Regions from separate parts of the Arthrobacter sp. G119Y2 genome, predicted to be linked through region 2. Evidence: riboswitches for the same ligand, from Rfam matches in the RefSeq annotation. Region 2 holds a riboswitch; the other holds the start of a gene.

Region 1 (7,790 bases), on a different contig from region 2:
CCAGTTCCCGGAGCTTGGCTTCATTCCGGCCCACCAGGATCGGCTCCACCTGGACCCGTGTGCCGTCTTCGAGGAGGAATCCGCCGGCTTCAACGATGGGCAGGATGGAACGCAGCAGGTGCTGGCGGTACCCCATCCGTCCGGTGATTCCGTTCATGGCAATACGGATGGTGCGGGGCCTGGGGGTGGTGTTCTCCATGGGGTCGGTCTCCGTCGACGGCGGGAAAATGCGGAAAGCGCATTCCGGAATGGGTCCATCCTGCCCCAGCCCCTAGCTTCTGGCAAGCACTTTCCCGGGGGTGCCATAATTGCCCCCTGACTACAGTGGAGGAAACGTGCCCGCTAGCACCTTGTATGAAGTTGCCCGCCATGCCGGGGTTTCCCTCGCCACCGCCTCCCGCGTGCTCAACGGCTCCAGCCGCCGTCCCGGCGATGCCATTTCCGAACGGGTCAGGGCGTCAGCGGTGGAGCTCGGCTACATCGCCAATGCACAGGCCCAGGGCCTGGCGAAAAAGAACAGCGGGATGCTGGGACTGATCCTTCACGACATTGCGGACCCGTACTTTTCCACCATTGCCCGCGGCGTCCAGGAGGCCGTACAGGACCAGCAGAAGGTGGTCCTGCTGGCAAGCACGGGCGGCGGACCGGCCAGCGAGCACCGCGCCGTCGCCGCTTTTGCCGCACGCCGTGCGGATGCGATCGTGATCGCCGGAACGCGTTTTAACGCCCCGGAAGCCGCCCAAGAAAATGAACTCCTGCTCGCCGAGCTGCGGCGCTACCGTACCAACGGCGGCAAGGTGGCGGTGATCGGCCAGCCTCTGGTGGGATCTGTGGCCGAGGACGGCTTCCGCACCGTCCCGGTGCCCAACCGTGAGCTCAGCCTTCGGCTTGCTGCGGATCTGGCCGGTGCCGGCCACCACCGCTTCCTCATCCTGGCAGGCCCCGAGGGCCTGCTCACCTCCGACGAACGCGTGGCCGGCTTCCAGGAGGGCCTGAGGCAGGCAGGCCTGGAGCCCGCGGAGGTTCGACGGACCGGGTTCAACCGCGACGGCGGTTACGAGGCGGCCGTCGCGCTGGCGGGCGAACTGGCCGGGGGTCCCGGGGGCCGCCCCGCCGTCTGCGTGTTTGCAGCCAGCGATGTGATGGCCATTGGAGCCATCGCCGGCCTGCGCGAGCATGCGCTGCGCATTCCCGAGGATGTTGCAGTCGCCGGTTTTGACGACATCGAAACCCTTCGTGATTTCACTCCTGCACTGACCACGGCGCAGCTGCCGCTGTCCAGTCTGGGCAGCGAGGCGGTCGCCCTCGTACTCGCGGAGGATTCTTCGACAGAGCCCTACGTGGCTGAAGGCCACGTTATTCTGCGCCGGAGCACGGACGTTTCCTAGCCGTACCTGAGTACAGCGGGGCGCCTCGCCACCGCCTTTTCCCCGGCGCCCGGGTCTTCCGCCTGTCGCCCGGATCTTCCTAGACTCCGGCCTCCACGTTGTCAGCGATGGCGGCGGCGAGCACATCCACCACGTCCCGGTTGGCCAGCGGATTACTCATCAGGGTGAAGTCCACTTCGCCGAGCGGAGGAAGGTCCAGCCGTCTGCCTACTTTCTCCAGATCGGCCGGAACCAGGGAGGAAGGCAGCACTGACAGGCCAATCCCGGCACGGGTTGCCGCCAGGATCCCGTTAACCTCGCGCGTGTTGCAGGTGACCCGCCAGGTCCGGCCGGCGGCTTCCAGCGCCTCGATCGCGAACCGCCGGCTCAGACTCGGATGCGGGTAGGCAACGAGCGGAACCGGAGCACCCGGTTCCAGGACTGTCTCCTTGAGCCCGACCCAGACAAACCGGTCACGACGAACATCCGTTCCCTGATCAGAGTTGGCTGCGGTTTTGATAAACACCAGGTCGAGCTGTCCGGCCTGCAGCCGGCGGTGGAGGCGGTCGCTCTGGCTCACGGTCAACTCGAGATTAATCTGCGGATACAGCCGGCGGAAGCGGCGCAGAATATCCGGCAGCCGGGTCAGGGACAGGTCGTCCGCGCTGCCGAAGCGGATCCGGCCCCGCATGGCCGAACCGGAGAAATACGATTCCGCGCTCTGATGTGCGGCCAGGATGTTCCGGGCAAAACCGGCCATGGCGTCGCCGTTGTCGGTCAGGCGCACCGTTTGCGTGTCACGCTCCAGGAGGATCCGGCCGCACGCGGCTTCCAGCTTGCGCACGTGCTGGCTGACGGTGGGCTGGGCCAGGTTCAACCGGGCTGCGGCTCCCGTGAAACTCAGGGTTTCCGCCACAGTCAGAAAACTCAGCAGCTGTGCGGGCTCATACATCGTTCCTCCGGTTGACGCATTCATCTCCGACCGCAGCAAAACCGCCCGCGCCTATTACAAAGTGCAATGAGGTTGATAGGGAGCATACTCCCTCTATTCGCTGCTGTCCCGAACTAGGCTGAGGTCCTCATTCCTCCTCACCGCACCCGCCGCTTCGCTCACAGGACGTTCCTTGGTACACCCGTCACCGCAGAAACCCTCCCCGCTGCCTCCTTCACCACAGCCCTCTTCCCAACGGTCCGCCTCCCCGCATCCCGCACCGGCCCAGACTTCTCTTGCTCAGACTTCTCCTGCTCAGGCCCCTCCCACCCCCGTTGCTTCTCCGGCTCAGGCCACTCCCGCCCCCGCTGCTTCGCCTTCAGAGCGCGTGCCGTGGCGGGACACCTTTGCCTCGCTGCGGATCCTGAACTTCCGGCTCTTCACCGCCGCGCACCTCGTGGCCGTGGTGGCCATCTGGATGCAGCGCATTGCCCAGGACTGGCTTGTTCTGGAGCTTTCCGGAAGCGTCACCGCCGTCGGTATCACCACCGCCTTCCAGTTCCTGCCGACCCTGCTGCTCGGACCCCTGGGCGGAATCATCGCTGACCGGCATTCCAAGCGGATCCTGCTGATGGTGAGCCAGTCTGCCGCCGCCGTCCTGGCCCTTGCCCTTGCGGTGCTTGCGCTGACCGGCGCGGTTCAGGTGTGGCATGTCTACCTTGTGGCGCTGGCGCTGGGCATGGTGACCGTGATTGACCAGCCGGCACGGCAGGTTTTCGTCCATGAAATGGTGGGGCCTAAGCACCTGCGCAACGCCCTGAGTGTGAGCTCCTCGGTCTTCCAGCTCGGCGCCATGGTGGGGCCGGCAGTGGCCGGCGTCATGATCGGCGCCGTCGGCGGAGGGTGGGCCTTCGCCATCAACGCAGCCGCCTGCAGCTTCACGGTGTTCATGCTCGGACGGCTTCGCACCGATCAGCTTTTCCGGACCGAACCCGCGCCCCGCACCAAGGGGATGCTCCGGGAAGGAGCGCGGTATGCCCGCACCACGCCCACCGTGTTCTGGCCGATGGCCATGTGCGCCTTCGTATCGGTCTTTGCCCTGAGTACCCCTGTTCTGATGGCGGCTTTCGCGGACGAGGTCTTCCACAGCGGCGCCAACGGCTTCGGACTCCTGAATACCCTGGTGGCCACCGGAGCGTTGGCCGGTGCGGTGGCGTCGACGCGGCGCCGGACGCTGCGGCTTCGGACCGTCATCGTCAGCGCGGCCACCTTCGCCATCGCTCTGGCTGCGTCCGCCTTTTCGCCGTCCCTTCCGGTCTTCGGCGCGGTCATGATCGTGGCCGGATTCTGTTCCATGCAGTTCATTACGAGCGCCAATCAGCTCGTGCAGTCGACGACGGCGGTAGTCATCCGCGGGCGGGTCATGAGCCTGTACATCATGGTTCTGATTGGCGGACAGGCAGTCGGCGGACCACTCACCGGCTGGCTGGCCGAAGTTCTCGAACCGCAGGGCGCTATTTTCGTCGCCGGGGCGGTCCCCGCACTGGCTGCCGCCGTCATCGGCCTCATCCTGGCACGGCAGGGAAACCTGCGGCTGCGGTTGCCTTCACGGCTGCGCCTGCGGTCACCTCTGCGGCCACGGGGCATCGCCGAGAGCCGGAGGCAGCAGGCCTGATCCGCTTGATCGCTGAGCCGTTGAACTGCTGATGCGCCCGCCGGCAGACGGCACGGGCACAAGCACCGGCAGTCAGCGGCACCGGCAGGCCCGTTCCGGATTTGCTACCGTAGGAGATCAAGACCGGATCCCGGTCTCCGGACGACGGTTCAGTACCCGGACAGCGACAAGACTGGCCAAAGGAATGTGTCATGGCATGGGTCATCCTTGTTTTCTCCGGCATGCTGGAGGCGGTCTGGGCAACAGCGCTCGGCAAATCGGAGAACTTCCGGCGTCTCTGGCCCACGGTCATCTTCGCGGCGGGGATTGTCCTGAGCATGGCCGGCCTTGCCGTTGCCATGCAGTCCATACCTGTGGGCACCGCTTATGCCGTGTGGGTGGGTATCGGGGCCGTTCTGACCGCCGCCTACGCGATGGTGTTCGGCGGCGAGAAAGCCACGGTCATTAAGGTCCTGCTGCTGCTCGGCGTGGTGGGCTGCGTTGTCGGCCTAAAGTTGGTGGGCTAAGCATGCCGTGGATCATCCTTCTCCTCAGCGCCGTCCTGGAAGCCGTCTGGGCAACCGCCCTCGACGCCTCGGCAGGCTTTACCGTTCTCCTTCCGTCCCTGATCTTCCTTGCCGCCGGGGCCCTTTCCATGGTGGGTCTTTCGTACGCCATGAACTTCATTCCCATCTCCACTGCCTACGCAGTCTGGACGGGCCTGGGTGCGGTTCTGACCGTGGCCTATGCCATGATCTTCGGCAATGAACAGCCCGGGCTGCTGAAGATCCTTTTCCTGACGGGAATCATCGGCTGTGTGGTCGGACTGAAGTTCGTGGATTCGCCATCCGGTGAGGGACGGGACAGCTCCAACCGCAGCGCCTCCGCACAGGATCAGGAAAGCGGGCACTAGCGGCTTCTAGGGGCGGCCTTTGCCGGCGGGGCGTGCCAAGGCCGGCTTTTTGCCGCCAGGGCTTTCCAAGGAGTTCAGGCGGGACGATACTGCTCTGGATGCCGGAGTGAAAACGAACTCCGGCACACCTCAGGTAAACCGGCAGCGACGATCGGAGCCTTCCATGGCCACGGCAGAAAGCTCGTCCTCCACCTCCCTCTTCCGGCGCAAGCCCATTGACGAGGTGGAAGACGAAAAAACCGGCAGCAAACTCTTCAAAAGCCTCGGCCTATGGCAACTGACCGCCATCGGCGTCGGCGGCATCATCGGCATCGGCATCTTCACCCTCGCCGGCCTGGTGGCCAACGGCGGCGCTGATGCTCCCGGCGTCGGGCCCGGCGTGCTGATCTCCTTCCTCATCGCCGGCCTGGCGAGTGCGGCTGCGGCATTGTCCTATGCAGAATTTGCCGGCATGGTTCCCCGGGCCGGTTCCGCGTACACCTACGGGTATGTGGCGCTTGGGGAGATCATCGGCTGGTTCATCGGCTGGGATCTGCTGTTGGAATACACCGCCATCGTTGCCGTGGTCGCCATTGGCATTTCCGGCTATTTCACCGAGTTCATGGCCGGAATCGGCATCGACGTGCCGGCCTGGATGCAGGGCACCGGCGATACCGTGGAGGGCGGGGTCGTGAACCTTCCCGCTCTGGTGGTCTGCCTCTTCATCACGTGGATTCTCAGCCGCGGCACCAAGACCTTCGGCCGGTTCGAGCTCGTGGCCGTGGGGCTGAAGGTGCTGCTCATCCTCTTCATCGTGGGTCTCGGGTTCTTTTTCGTGAACGTAGAGAACTACACACCCTTCCTGCCCAACGGCTTCGGCGTGGTCTTCACAGGTGCCGCCACGGTGTTTTTCGCGGTGTTCGGCTATGACGCCATGAGCACGGCAGCGGAGGAGGCAACCGACGGCAAGAAGCACATGCCCAAGGCAATCCTGCTGTCGCTGGCCGTGGCCATGGTGCTGTATGTCCTGGCCACACTGGTGTTGACGGGCATGCAGAACTACACCGAAATCAGCCCCACCGCAGGCTTCGCGTCTGCGTTCCAGTCCGTCGGGTTGCCCGTCATCGCCACCGTGATTTCGGCCTTCGCCGTGCTCTCCATCCTGACCGTCATGCTCACCTTCCTGCTCGGTGTCACCCGGGTCTGGTTTTCCATGAGCCGCGACGGCCTGCTGCCGAGCTGGTTCGCCGGGACCGACCGCCACGGCACTCCGCAGCGCGTGACCTGGATCGCCGGCATTGCTTCCGCCCTGCTCGCGGGCGTCTTCCCCATCCGCGCCGTGGCCGATCTGACAAACATCGGCATCCTCGCTGCGTTTGTGGTGGTCTGCGTGGCAGTCATCGTCCTGCGCCGCCGCCAGCCCGATGCGCCCAGGGAGTTCCGCCTGCCGCTGATGCCGTGGATTCCGGCATTTGGCGTTCTCTCCTCCGGGTTCCTTATGCTGCAGCTGCACTGGGAGACATGGCTGCGCTTCGGCGTCTGGCTCGTGATTGGGCTGATCATCTACTGGTTCTACGGGCGGCGTCATTCGCTGCTGAATCCCAGCAGCCCGCGCCTGGCGCCGCCGGCACCCGAGGCCGCCTAACTGCCAGCCCCTGCCCGGCGCCGGGGCCGTTCCTTTGGACGACCGCTTCTGTGGGACGTCCTCCTTTCGGCCGACGACGACGGCGGCACGGTCTTCTACCGTTGGGGCCATGGATCCCGCTCATTTTGGTGCTTTGGCCGTACTCGCCCTCGTGGATTCCACGAGCTTTGGAACCCTGCTCATTCCGGTCTGGCTGTTGCTGGCACCGGGCAGGCTGCGTCCCGGAAGGATACTGCTGTTCCTGGCGACTGTGGCCGTCTTCTACTTCGCCGCCGGGCTGGCCATCCTGTTTGGCGCCGGGTTTGTGATCGAGAATTACGGCGGGCTTTTCCAATCGCGCGGATTCTCGGTGCTTCTGCTGGTTGCCGGCGCAGCGCTGCTGGCTTGGAGCTTCCAGCTCGAGGCCAAGGCAAAACAGGAAAAGGCCTCGCGGTTACAAGTCCAGGTGCCTGTCACCGCTGACCGGCAGGAGGGCGAAAGTTTCGCCGGTTCCGGTGCCGGTACTAGTTCCAGTTCCAGTTCCAGTTCCAGTTCCAGTGCTGCCAGTGCCGGGACCAGTGCTGCCAGTGCCGGGACCAGTGCTGCCAGTGTCGCCGGTGCCGTTCCTGCGGGCCGATTGTCGCGCTGGCGGCTGAAGGCAGTGGGGACCGACTCCCGGCGGGGCGGAAGTGCGGCCCTGGTCGGTTTGGCGCTGGCGGCTGCCACTCTGGAACTCGCGACCATGCTTCCGTATCTGGGTGCGATCGGCTTGATCAGCACCTCTGCTATGGCGTGGCCGCTGCCCGGTTTCGTCCTCGCCGCCTACTGCACGCTCATGGTCATGCCGGCACTCATCCTTCTGGCTGCACGCCTCACCGCGTCCCGGCGGGTGGACCCGATCCTGAGAAGGCTGGACGGCTTTCTGACCCGGACGTCTACAAACACCCTCTCCTGGGTGACTGGAATTCTGGGTGTCATCCTGATCATCAACACTGTCGGGCCCGCCCTCAGCGGATAACCGCCGCGCCGCCTTTTGGGACAGCCGTCTCCACCGTCGTTGGCGGCCACGCCCTTGGCGGCAGCGGCCCTGCCAGCCGTATTTCGTCCCACGGGTAAAACGCGACACAGCACGTTTCAGCGCACCGTTAGACATCGTTCGGTATAAAAGGGGCTATCATCTGCTTGAGGACCTGCTGGGTGGGTCCGGTAGCTGGGGGAGTAAAAATGGGCGGGGAGTCTCAAGAAGTGCCTTTTGCACGGAAAAAATCCGCAATGCTCTTTCGCCGCGGGCGGACCATGCTGGTTCTCGTGGCGGCGTTCTG
Region 2 (7,790 bases):
GCGGGGCCGGAACTCCGGCCCCGCCGCCCACCGGTGCAGGGGTCAGTCGTCCAACCCGAGCGGTTGGCGGTGCCTAGAGGGCTGCGAGCAGCTTGCCCATTTCTGTTATTTCGGCCTGCTGCGTGCTGATTACGGTGCCGGCCAGCTCCAGGGCTTCCGGATTGCGGCCGCCCTCAAGCTCGTCCCGGGCCATGCTGACGGCGCCCTCGTGGTGGGCCGTCATGGACTCCAGGAACATCCGCGATGCGTCAGCGCCCCGGGCCTCTTTGAGCCGGGACAGCTGCTCTTCACTCAGCATTCCCTCCATGGTGTCCACGGACCCCGTGTGCTGGTGCCCCTGCATGCCGTCGGCCGGCTCCGCGGGTTCTCCCCAGCTCTCCAGCCAGCGGGTCATTGTCTCGATTTCCGGCCCCTGGGCGTCCTTGATCCCGCTGGCCAGATCCACGATCTCAGGGCTGAGGCCGTCCTTGGCGAGCATCATGTTGCTCATCTCGACCGCCTGCTGATGGTGCGGGATCATCATTTGAGCAAAAATCGTGTCGGCATCATTATGGTTTGCGGCAGCGGAATCCGGAGCAGCGGTCTCCGCTGCGCTGGAGTCCGCTGATCCGGAGGCTGCGTCACCGGTACCGCTTTGTCCGCATCCGGCCAGAACCAGGGCGGCGGCGAGGGCGAGCGCGGACAAGGCATGCGGGGGCTGGGATGTATGGCGTTTCATTGGATAAATCCTTCAATACTCAGGTTGTGGGTGCATTGGCTGCTGTGCGCTGTCCAAAGGACGCGGATTTTACGTGCGGCTGATGCAGAGCTGAGTGAGTGAAGGGCACGGGGCCGGGCGGAACGCCCGGGGCAGTGTGGGGGGACCCCTGTTGGCCAGCGAGAAGGCAGGCGCGCACCCTGAAGGAGTGCGCAGTGCGAATGCACCCATGATGACCAGTGCGAGCATGCACATGCCGAAGGCCGCTTCGTCGGCGCAGCTGCCTGCGCAGCCGGGCATGGAGTCATGATCCGCGGCTGCGGCGCCGATGAGGGCGGCCGGTGCCGGAAGGTGCCCGGTTCCCGGAGATGCCGCGGCAGGTCCGGCTGCTGTGCTGCCCACCGCCACAGTCCCGTGGTGGGAAGGGGCTCCAAATCCGCCCACCCAGATATGCATGGTGAGGAGCCCGGCAATGACGGCGGATAAACCGAGGAGCGATAAAACGGCGCGCGGGGTAGCTGAGGCGGCACCTGATGTACGGCCTGCTGCCACCACTGCACTCACCAGCCTTGTCTGCTTCGGTTCCCTGCTGCTCGTTCCCCGCTGTCCGATCAGCGTAGCCACGGTCAGATACCTCACCAAATTCGACCCGGGCCGTGCGGCGTGAGAGCTTTAAGGCAGAGCCTCGCTATCACAGTGAGCCTCCCGGACGATGGGTGCCGTACCCGGTGTGCGACAAGACGGCCCATTGGAGATTCCCATGTCATGGATCATTCTTGTCATATCCGGTGTGCTGGAAGCTGTTTGGGCAACTGCCCTGGGCAAATCCGACGGCTTCAGCAAAGTCGGACCGACCTTGGTGTTCATCCCGTCGCTGCTGGCCAGCATGGCCGGCCTTGCGTATGCGATGAGGGACCTGCCCACCGGCACGGCCTATGCGGTCTGGGTGGGAATTGGCGCAGCGTTGACCGTTGTTTATGCAATGGTGACCGGTGCTGAGGCGTCATCCTTGCTGAAGGTCGTGTTCCTCATGATGATCGTCGGCGGGGTCGTGGGACTGAAACTCAGCCACTAGCTGTACTGAGACAGGACAACCAGCCCCGCAGCCGTGAGTACGGCTGATCAATTCACCGAGAAATGAAACCGGCCCGTGCCGGGCATAGCTGCGAAAACTCTCGCAAGTCCCCCAACTTTCGCAATGCCCGGCCGCGGGCCGGTCGTTTCATAATACATGATCGGAACATGTTCCGAACTAGCCCGGTGAGGGGAATCAGGTACATTGAGGATTCCCATGGATGAGCAGCTGCGCCAAACCGCCAAAGACGCTTTTGACCGTCTCCGATTGCCCGAGCGCATCACCCTTGAATCGCTGATTCGGCACGTTGAAGAACTCCGCGGACGCAGAATAGTGATAGTTGAGAGTGAAAAGCTCACCGGAAAGAAAATCTGCGGCCTCTGGATTCCGCGGGAACAGGTGGACGTGGTTTACCACTCGGTCACCAGGGGAATGCTGCACCGGCAGCAGATGATTCTCCACGAACTTTCACACATGATCCTTCGTCACGATGAATACGAAGGTGCCACCTGGCAGGGCATAAAGATTTTTCAGGAATTATCGGGCGAGGTGGTTGCCAAAGCCCTGGCCCGGGGCGATTTCCGGTCCGATCTGGAAGCAACTGCCGAACATCTGGCCGACCTCCTGGCGGCCGCAATCCGGGAATCCACCCAAGAGATTTTCAGATACGAGGCATACTTCGAATGATGAGCCTGCTCGTGGCGACCTTCATGTGGTTGCTGGTCCTGACCCTTTCCCTCCGCGCCCGTGCCCGCCGGGACAACTCCATGCTGAAGGCTGCGGTGGTCATCGCGGCGTCGCTGACCACCAACATCAACGAGGTGTATCTGTGGGCGGCGGAACATTCCCCCTGGGCTAATGGACTGGACCTCGTCTCCAACATCCTGCTCATTCTTGGTATTTTCTACCTGTCCCGCGCCATAACCCTCGGCGCCACCGCCGGCAGCAGCCGGGGCGGAGGAGGGAGATGGGGCCGGGTCGGCGCCGTGGTCACGATTGCCGTCATGGTGGTGAGCTTCGCCCGGATCGACAACCCGGCACCCTCCACACAATTCATGCTCGACTACGGAGACCAGCCCGCCGCTGCCCTCTACTCTGCGATCCAGTACCTGTACATCTTCGCCGTGATGGCGGCGACGCTGCGAACCTGCGTCGGGAACGTTCCCAAAATGAGGCGCAGGCGTTTCCGGGCCGGCTTCAGCATCATCGGCGCGGGATGCGGCGTCGGCCTGTTGCTGTGCTCATCCGTCATTGTCATGGACGTAACGCATGTGACGGGGCAGGAGGGCGTTATGAGGTCCGTCGGGGGCATCTATGACGTGCTTAATCCCCTGACGGTGGTCCTGCTGTCCGTGGGCCTGGCTGTTCCGCCGCTGGGGAGAATCATCAGCGACATCACTATGGGACGGCAGCTCAGGGAACTCGAGCCGCAGCTGAAGGCCCTCTGGAACAGAACGGTTGCCCGGACTCCGGCTGTCAGCCTGATGGGAACCGGGGCCGACACGGTGGCCGTTCCCCGGCAAAGTGCGCGCGAGACCACCGACGTCATTCACCGGCTGGTCATTGAAATCCATGACTGGCTGGCTGTATCCGGATCCGCGGAACTATCACCGGATGAGGCAGCTGCCCTGCGCAAGGCGGAGGCGCTGTGCCTGAAGCAGGGGCGCATGCTCTGATGGGCAGGATCGTTCTGCCGGTCCCTGCCGCCGTGGCAGGGGTGGCCGCCGTTGCCGCCGGCGCCCTTGCGGCTCTCGGCGGATCGCTGCTGCGTGCCAAAATTACCGACGCCGGCCGCAGCAGGCGCCTGGTCCCGATACAGGGAAGCGGGCAGGCTGCAGGCCGGGAATACCTGGAATTTTCACCCGATGGTTTCGCCGCCCATCCGGGCCGGCTGAGCATGCGCGCTGCATCCGGAGGGGATCTTGTGGTTCTTGGCCCGGCAACCATTGCCGGGGACCGGCTGCGGCGGGTCGTGGAACGAGGCAGCGCCTCTGACCTTCTTCGGGACGGCAGCGGGCAGCTCAGCGGCCATCTGGGCGAGAGCCCGGCCGATTTCGGCTACCCGCATGAAGAAACACTGATTGCCGGGCTTCCGGCCTGGGTCATTCCGCCCGGTTCCCCGGAAGCCAGCAGCGGCGTATGGGTCATTCACGTCCACGGGCTGGGCAGTTCGCGCAGCCAGTGCCTGCGCGGAGTGGAAGCTTTTGCCGGCCTCGGCTGCACCTCGCTGCTGCCGTCCTACCGCACGTCGCTGGATGTCTCGCCGGAACCGGACCACAGCCATCTGGGCATCAGCGAATGGCGGGATATCGAAGCCGCAAGACGCTATGCGCTGGCCCGCGGGGCCCGTGCCGTCGTGTTTGTCGGGTGGTCTCTCGGAGCCTCCATCGTGCTCCGCACCGTTGCCCATGCTGCGGACAACAGTACGGCGGGAGTTGTCCTGGTCTCACCGGCGCTTGACTGGCCGGCGATCATTTCTGCACAGCTGCAGGGACTGGGTTGCCCGCGCATCATTGCCAAACTGCTGCCGCACACAGTGAACCTGCTGCGGCCCCAGGGGGACCCTGTCATCCGGTGGAAAGAGATGCCCGGCACGTACATGCAAAAACATTCAACTATCCCTACTATGATTTTGCATGGGACGGAGGATAAATCCGTTCCGGTAGAGCTCTCCCGAATGTTCGTGTCCAGGCAAAGCCAGCCTGTGCGATTCGTTGAGTTTGAAGGCGCCCACCACACCCTGGAGTGGAACGCCGCTCCGCAGTTGTGGAATCAATCAGTCCAGGCCTGGTGCCGTTCCCTGGGCCTGAATGCCGGCAAAGACTTAATCGACGTACGTTTCGGAGGCGAAATACACCATGGCCGCTGAAGGTGCTGCCCAGCGCAACCTGAGGAATTCGCAGATTCTTGCCCGCAAAATCGACCTGCTTCTCGATGTGATGGTGACGGCCGAGGGCAGGCCCTATGAGTTTCAGGACATTCAGACGGCCCTGTTTGAAAAAGGCGTAAAGCTCTCCCGGACCCGGTGGCATCATATTAAGGCCGGAGACGCCACCGTCAGGCAGCCGCCGGAAGTGCTCATTGCCCTGGCTGAATTCTTCCAGGTCAATCCGGACTACCTGCTCAACTCCGACGGAGCGGTCCCGGAACGGATCCAGCACGAACTGGAACTGCTGGCCGCCATGCGCCGGGCGAAGGTCAAGGAATTCGCCACCCGCACGCTGGCCGATGTGGACAATGAAACCCTCGACGCGATCGCTGCGCTGTTGGACGATTCGAAGAAGTACTAACCGCGGAACGGAATGGACCGGACCCGGAATGGACCGGCCCCGGAATGGGCCCGGCCCCGAGCCCGGGTCCGGCACTCAGTCCGGAACCGGGTCCGGCGCCGGCCGGCTGCAGCTAGCGGGGCAGGGTGAGGATTTCAGCGCCGTCGTCGGTGATCGCGATCGTGTGTTCGCTGTGCGCGGTCCGGCATCCGGTGGCACTGCGGAGGGTCCAGCCGTCGGCGTCGGTCACGAGTTCTGCCGTGTCTGCCATCACCCACGGCTCCAGAGCCAGCAGCAGCCCGGGGCGCAGCTTGTAGCCCCGCCCGGGCCGGCCGGAGTTTGAAATGTGCGGATCCTGGTGCATGGTCGATCCGACGCCGTGACCGCCAAATTCAGTGTTCACCGGATAGCCGGCGGCGCCAAGGACGGTGCCGATGGCATAAGAGATGTCGCCGATCCGGGCGCCGGGTTTGGCAGCCGCGATTCCCGCCTTCAGGGCGCGTTCCGTGGTGGTGATCATCACTGCATCTTGGGCCGCCTGCGAACCCACCGTGAAGCTGATGGCCGAGTCTGCAACAACTCCGCCCAGGGATACCGCCAGGTCGAGGGAGACCAGATCGCCGTCGGCCAGTGAATAGTTGTGCGGTAGTCCGTGCAGCACTGCATCATTCACCGACGTGCAAATGTAGTGCCCAAACGGTCCCCGGCCGAAGGAGGGTGCGTAGTCGACGTAGCAGGAGACGGCTCCGGCTTCGAGAATCATGGCCTTGGCCCACCGGTCGATGTCCAAGAGGTTGGTTCCCACCGCGCTGCGGCCCTTCAGCGTCTGCAGGATGTTCGCGACCAGCGCGCCTGTTTCCCTGGCGCGGACCAGCTCGGCGGGAGTCATGATCTCGATCATGCGGGACCTTTCTGTTCTCCAATAACTATCCCGGCAATGGTATCCCGGTATTACTATTGGAGCCATGGTCAGATTGCCGCTTACTCCCGCCGAGGTCGAACGCGGCCAGCGTCTGGGCGTCTTGCTGCGCCGTGCGAGGGGAGAGCGCCCCATGCTGCAGACTGCGCTCGACGCCGGCGTATCACCTGAGACGCTGCGGAAAATCGAAGCGGGCCGCGTGGCCACCCCTGCCTTTCCCACCATCGCCGCCATTGCAGATGTCCTCGGACTTTCCCTCGATGAGGTCTGGGCCGAGGTTAGCCGGCCCGGCCATGGCGCTGTGCCTAACGGAACCGGCCCCGGCGCCGGGGAGCGGCTGGCTTCCTAGCGCTGCTCTCCGCGGGGTGCGAAGCCCAGGGCCCCGACGGCGCAGACGACGGCGGCGGACAGGAATGCCGGCCCAAAACCCCCTGCGTCGATCAGTGCCCCGGTCAGGGCCGAGCCTGCCGACTGCCCCAGAACGAGGCTGGTAAACAGGACGGAAGTTCCGGCAGCGCTGCTGGTTGAGACGCGCCCCGCCCAGATGATGAGCACCGAGGTTGCGCTCGTGTAGGCGAGGCCGAAGAGCGCCGAGGCCGTGAAGCTGAGGGCGGCAAGGTGCGGCGCCGCGGCAAAGGCGCCCGTGGCGGCGGCGACCGCCAGTACTGTCACGCGCCAGGTTGTCCTGGTCCGGTGCCGGGCGAGCCAGGGGGCCGCCAGGACCGCAGCAGCTCCGCCCAGCCCCAGTGCAATCCAGGCACCTGCGGTGACGGCGGAAGGCAGGCCGCCCTGGTTTTCGAGCAGGGTCCGGCCATGCACCCAGACGGCGGCGGAGCCGGTGCCGAAAATGAAGGCGGCGGTCACGGGGCGCCGGAGGGTCCGTGCGGTCAGCGCGCGGGGTGGCTGTCCGGCGTCGTTGCTGCTCCGATCGGAAGCGGAAAGGTCTTTGGATGTGTCTGCGCGCAGTACGCCGATCATGGCTGCGAGCGTGATGACGGCTATGAGCACCCAGGCCAGCCGCCACGAGGTCCCGAAGCCGAGGGCAAGTATCCCGGCCGTAACCACCCCAAACCCGGTTCCCGAATTCACCACCGACTGGAGCTTTTTCTGGTCCTCGTCTGCAGTGTTGCGCTGGACCAGTTCCACCAGGGCCGGGGACGCGAAGCCGGCCCCGACCCCCGCCACCAGGACGGCTCCGGAAAAAAGGAGCGTGCTCTGGGCCGCGGCGATGCCTGCGCTGCCCAGGGCCGCCGTCGTGCCGGCCAGCAGGGTCATGAGGCGCGGACGGCTTGGGGCATACCGGAAGCCGGCCAGGGCTGCCGCACAGTAGAGCACCGATGTTCCGGATGCCAGCAGCCCGCCCACCGTGGGGCTGAGGGTGAAGGCGGTCGAAAAGGCAGGCAGGAAAAGGCCGTAGCCGAGGCGTGCCAAGCCGTAGGTGGCAGCGATCAGCGCGACGGCACCCACTGCAAACAGAGGGCCGGCCTGGCGGGTGCGGGGCTGTAACGTGCGTTTCATTGAAACGAACGTTATAGTCTTGAGGCATGACAACGCAACCGACAGCCCGCGAACGTCTTCTGGATGCCGCCGATGACCTTGCCTTTACCCGGGGGGTTGCGGCAACGCCGGTCGACGAGATTCTTCGGCGGGCCAACGTCGCCCCTGCCACTCTGTATGCGCACTTCGGAAACAAGGAAGGACTCATTGTTTCCGCGCTGCTGCGCAGGCTCGCGCGCTGGGATGAGGTTTGGCAGCAGGAAATTGATGAGGCGACGACGCCGGAACGAAAGCTGTTGGCGGTGCTGCCGGCCATCAAACGCTTCCGGCAGG

Evidence for each region. A riboswitch is a leader RNA that binds a small molecule or an ion and turns the genes downstream of it on or off. The one in region 2 is predicted to bind guanidine.
Region 1: linked by a shared signal. The riboswitch ahead of WKB88_RS09455 (DMT family transporter) and the one ahead of WKB88_RS03780 (DMT family transporter) in region 2 are both predicted to bind guanidine.

Annotation. Positions count from the first base shown of each region.
Region 1 is NZ_JBBPFS010000004.1:40,367-48,156, forward strand. It holds gene WKB88_RS09435 (Gfo/Idh/MocA family protein) at 1-199, opposite strand, end outside; gene WKB88_RS09440 (LacI family DNA-binding transcriptional regulator) at 336-1,388, shown strand; gene WKB88_RS09445 (LysR family transcriptional regulator) at 1,468-2,319, opposite strand; gene WKB88_RS09450 (MFS transporter) at 2,525-3,973, shown strand; guanidine-III (ykkC-III) riboswitch at 4,090-4,154, shown strand; gene WKB88_RS09455 (DMT family transporter) at 4,165-4,479, shown strand; gene WKB88_RS09460 (DMT family transporter) at 4,482-4,865, shown strand; gene WKB88_RS09465 (amino acid permease) at 5,029-6,489, shown strand; gene WKB88_RS09470 (GAP family protein) at 6,599-7,486, shown strand; gene WKB88_RS09475 (hypothetical protein) at 7,693-7,790, shown strand, end outside.
Region 2 is NZ_JBBPFS010000002.1:19,741-27,530, forward strand. It holds gene WKB88_RS03770 (DUF305 domain-containing protein) at 74-718, opposite strand; gene WKB88_RS03775 (hypothetical protein) at 788-1,321, opposite strand; guanidine-III (ykkC-III) riboswitch at 1,377-1,447, shown strand; gene WKB88_RS03780 (DMT family transporter) at 1,458-1,772, shown strand; gene WKB88_RS03785 (hypothetical protein) at 1,989-2,459, shown strand; gene WKB88_RS03790 (hypothetical protein) at 2,459-3,448, shown strand; gene WKB88_RS03795 (alpha/beta hydrolase family protein) at 3,448-4,641, shown strand; gene WKB88_RS03800 (hypothetical protein) at 4,631-5,062, shown strand; gene map (type I methionyl aminopeptidase) at 5,175-5,942, opposite strand; gene WKB88_RS03810 (helix-turn-helix transcriptional regulator) at 6,007-6,309, shown strand; gene WKB88_RS03815 (MFS transporter) at 6,306-7,478, opposite strand; gene WKB88_RS03820 (TetR/AcrR family transcriptional regulator) at 7,505-7,790, shown strand, end outside.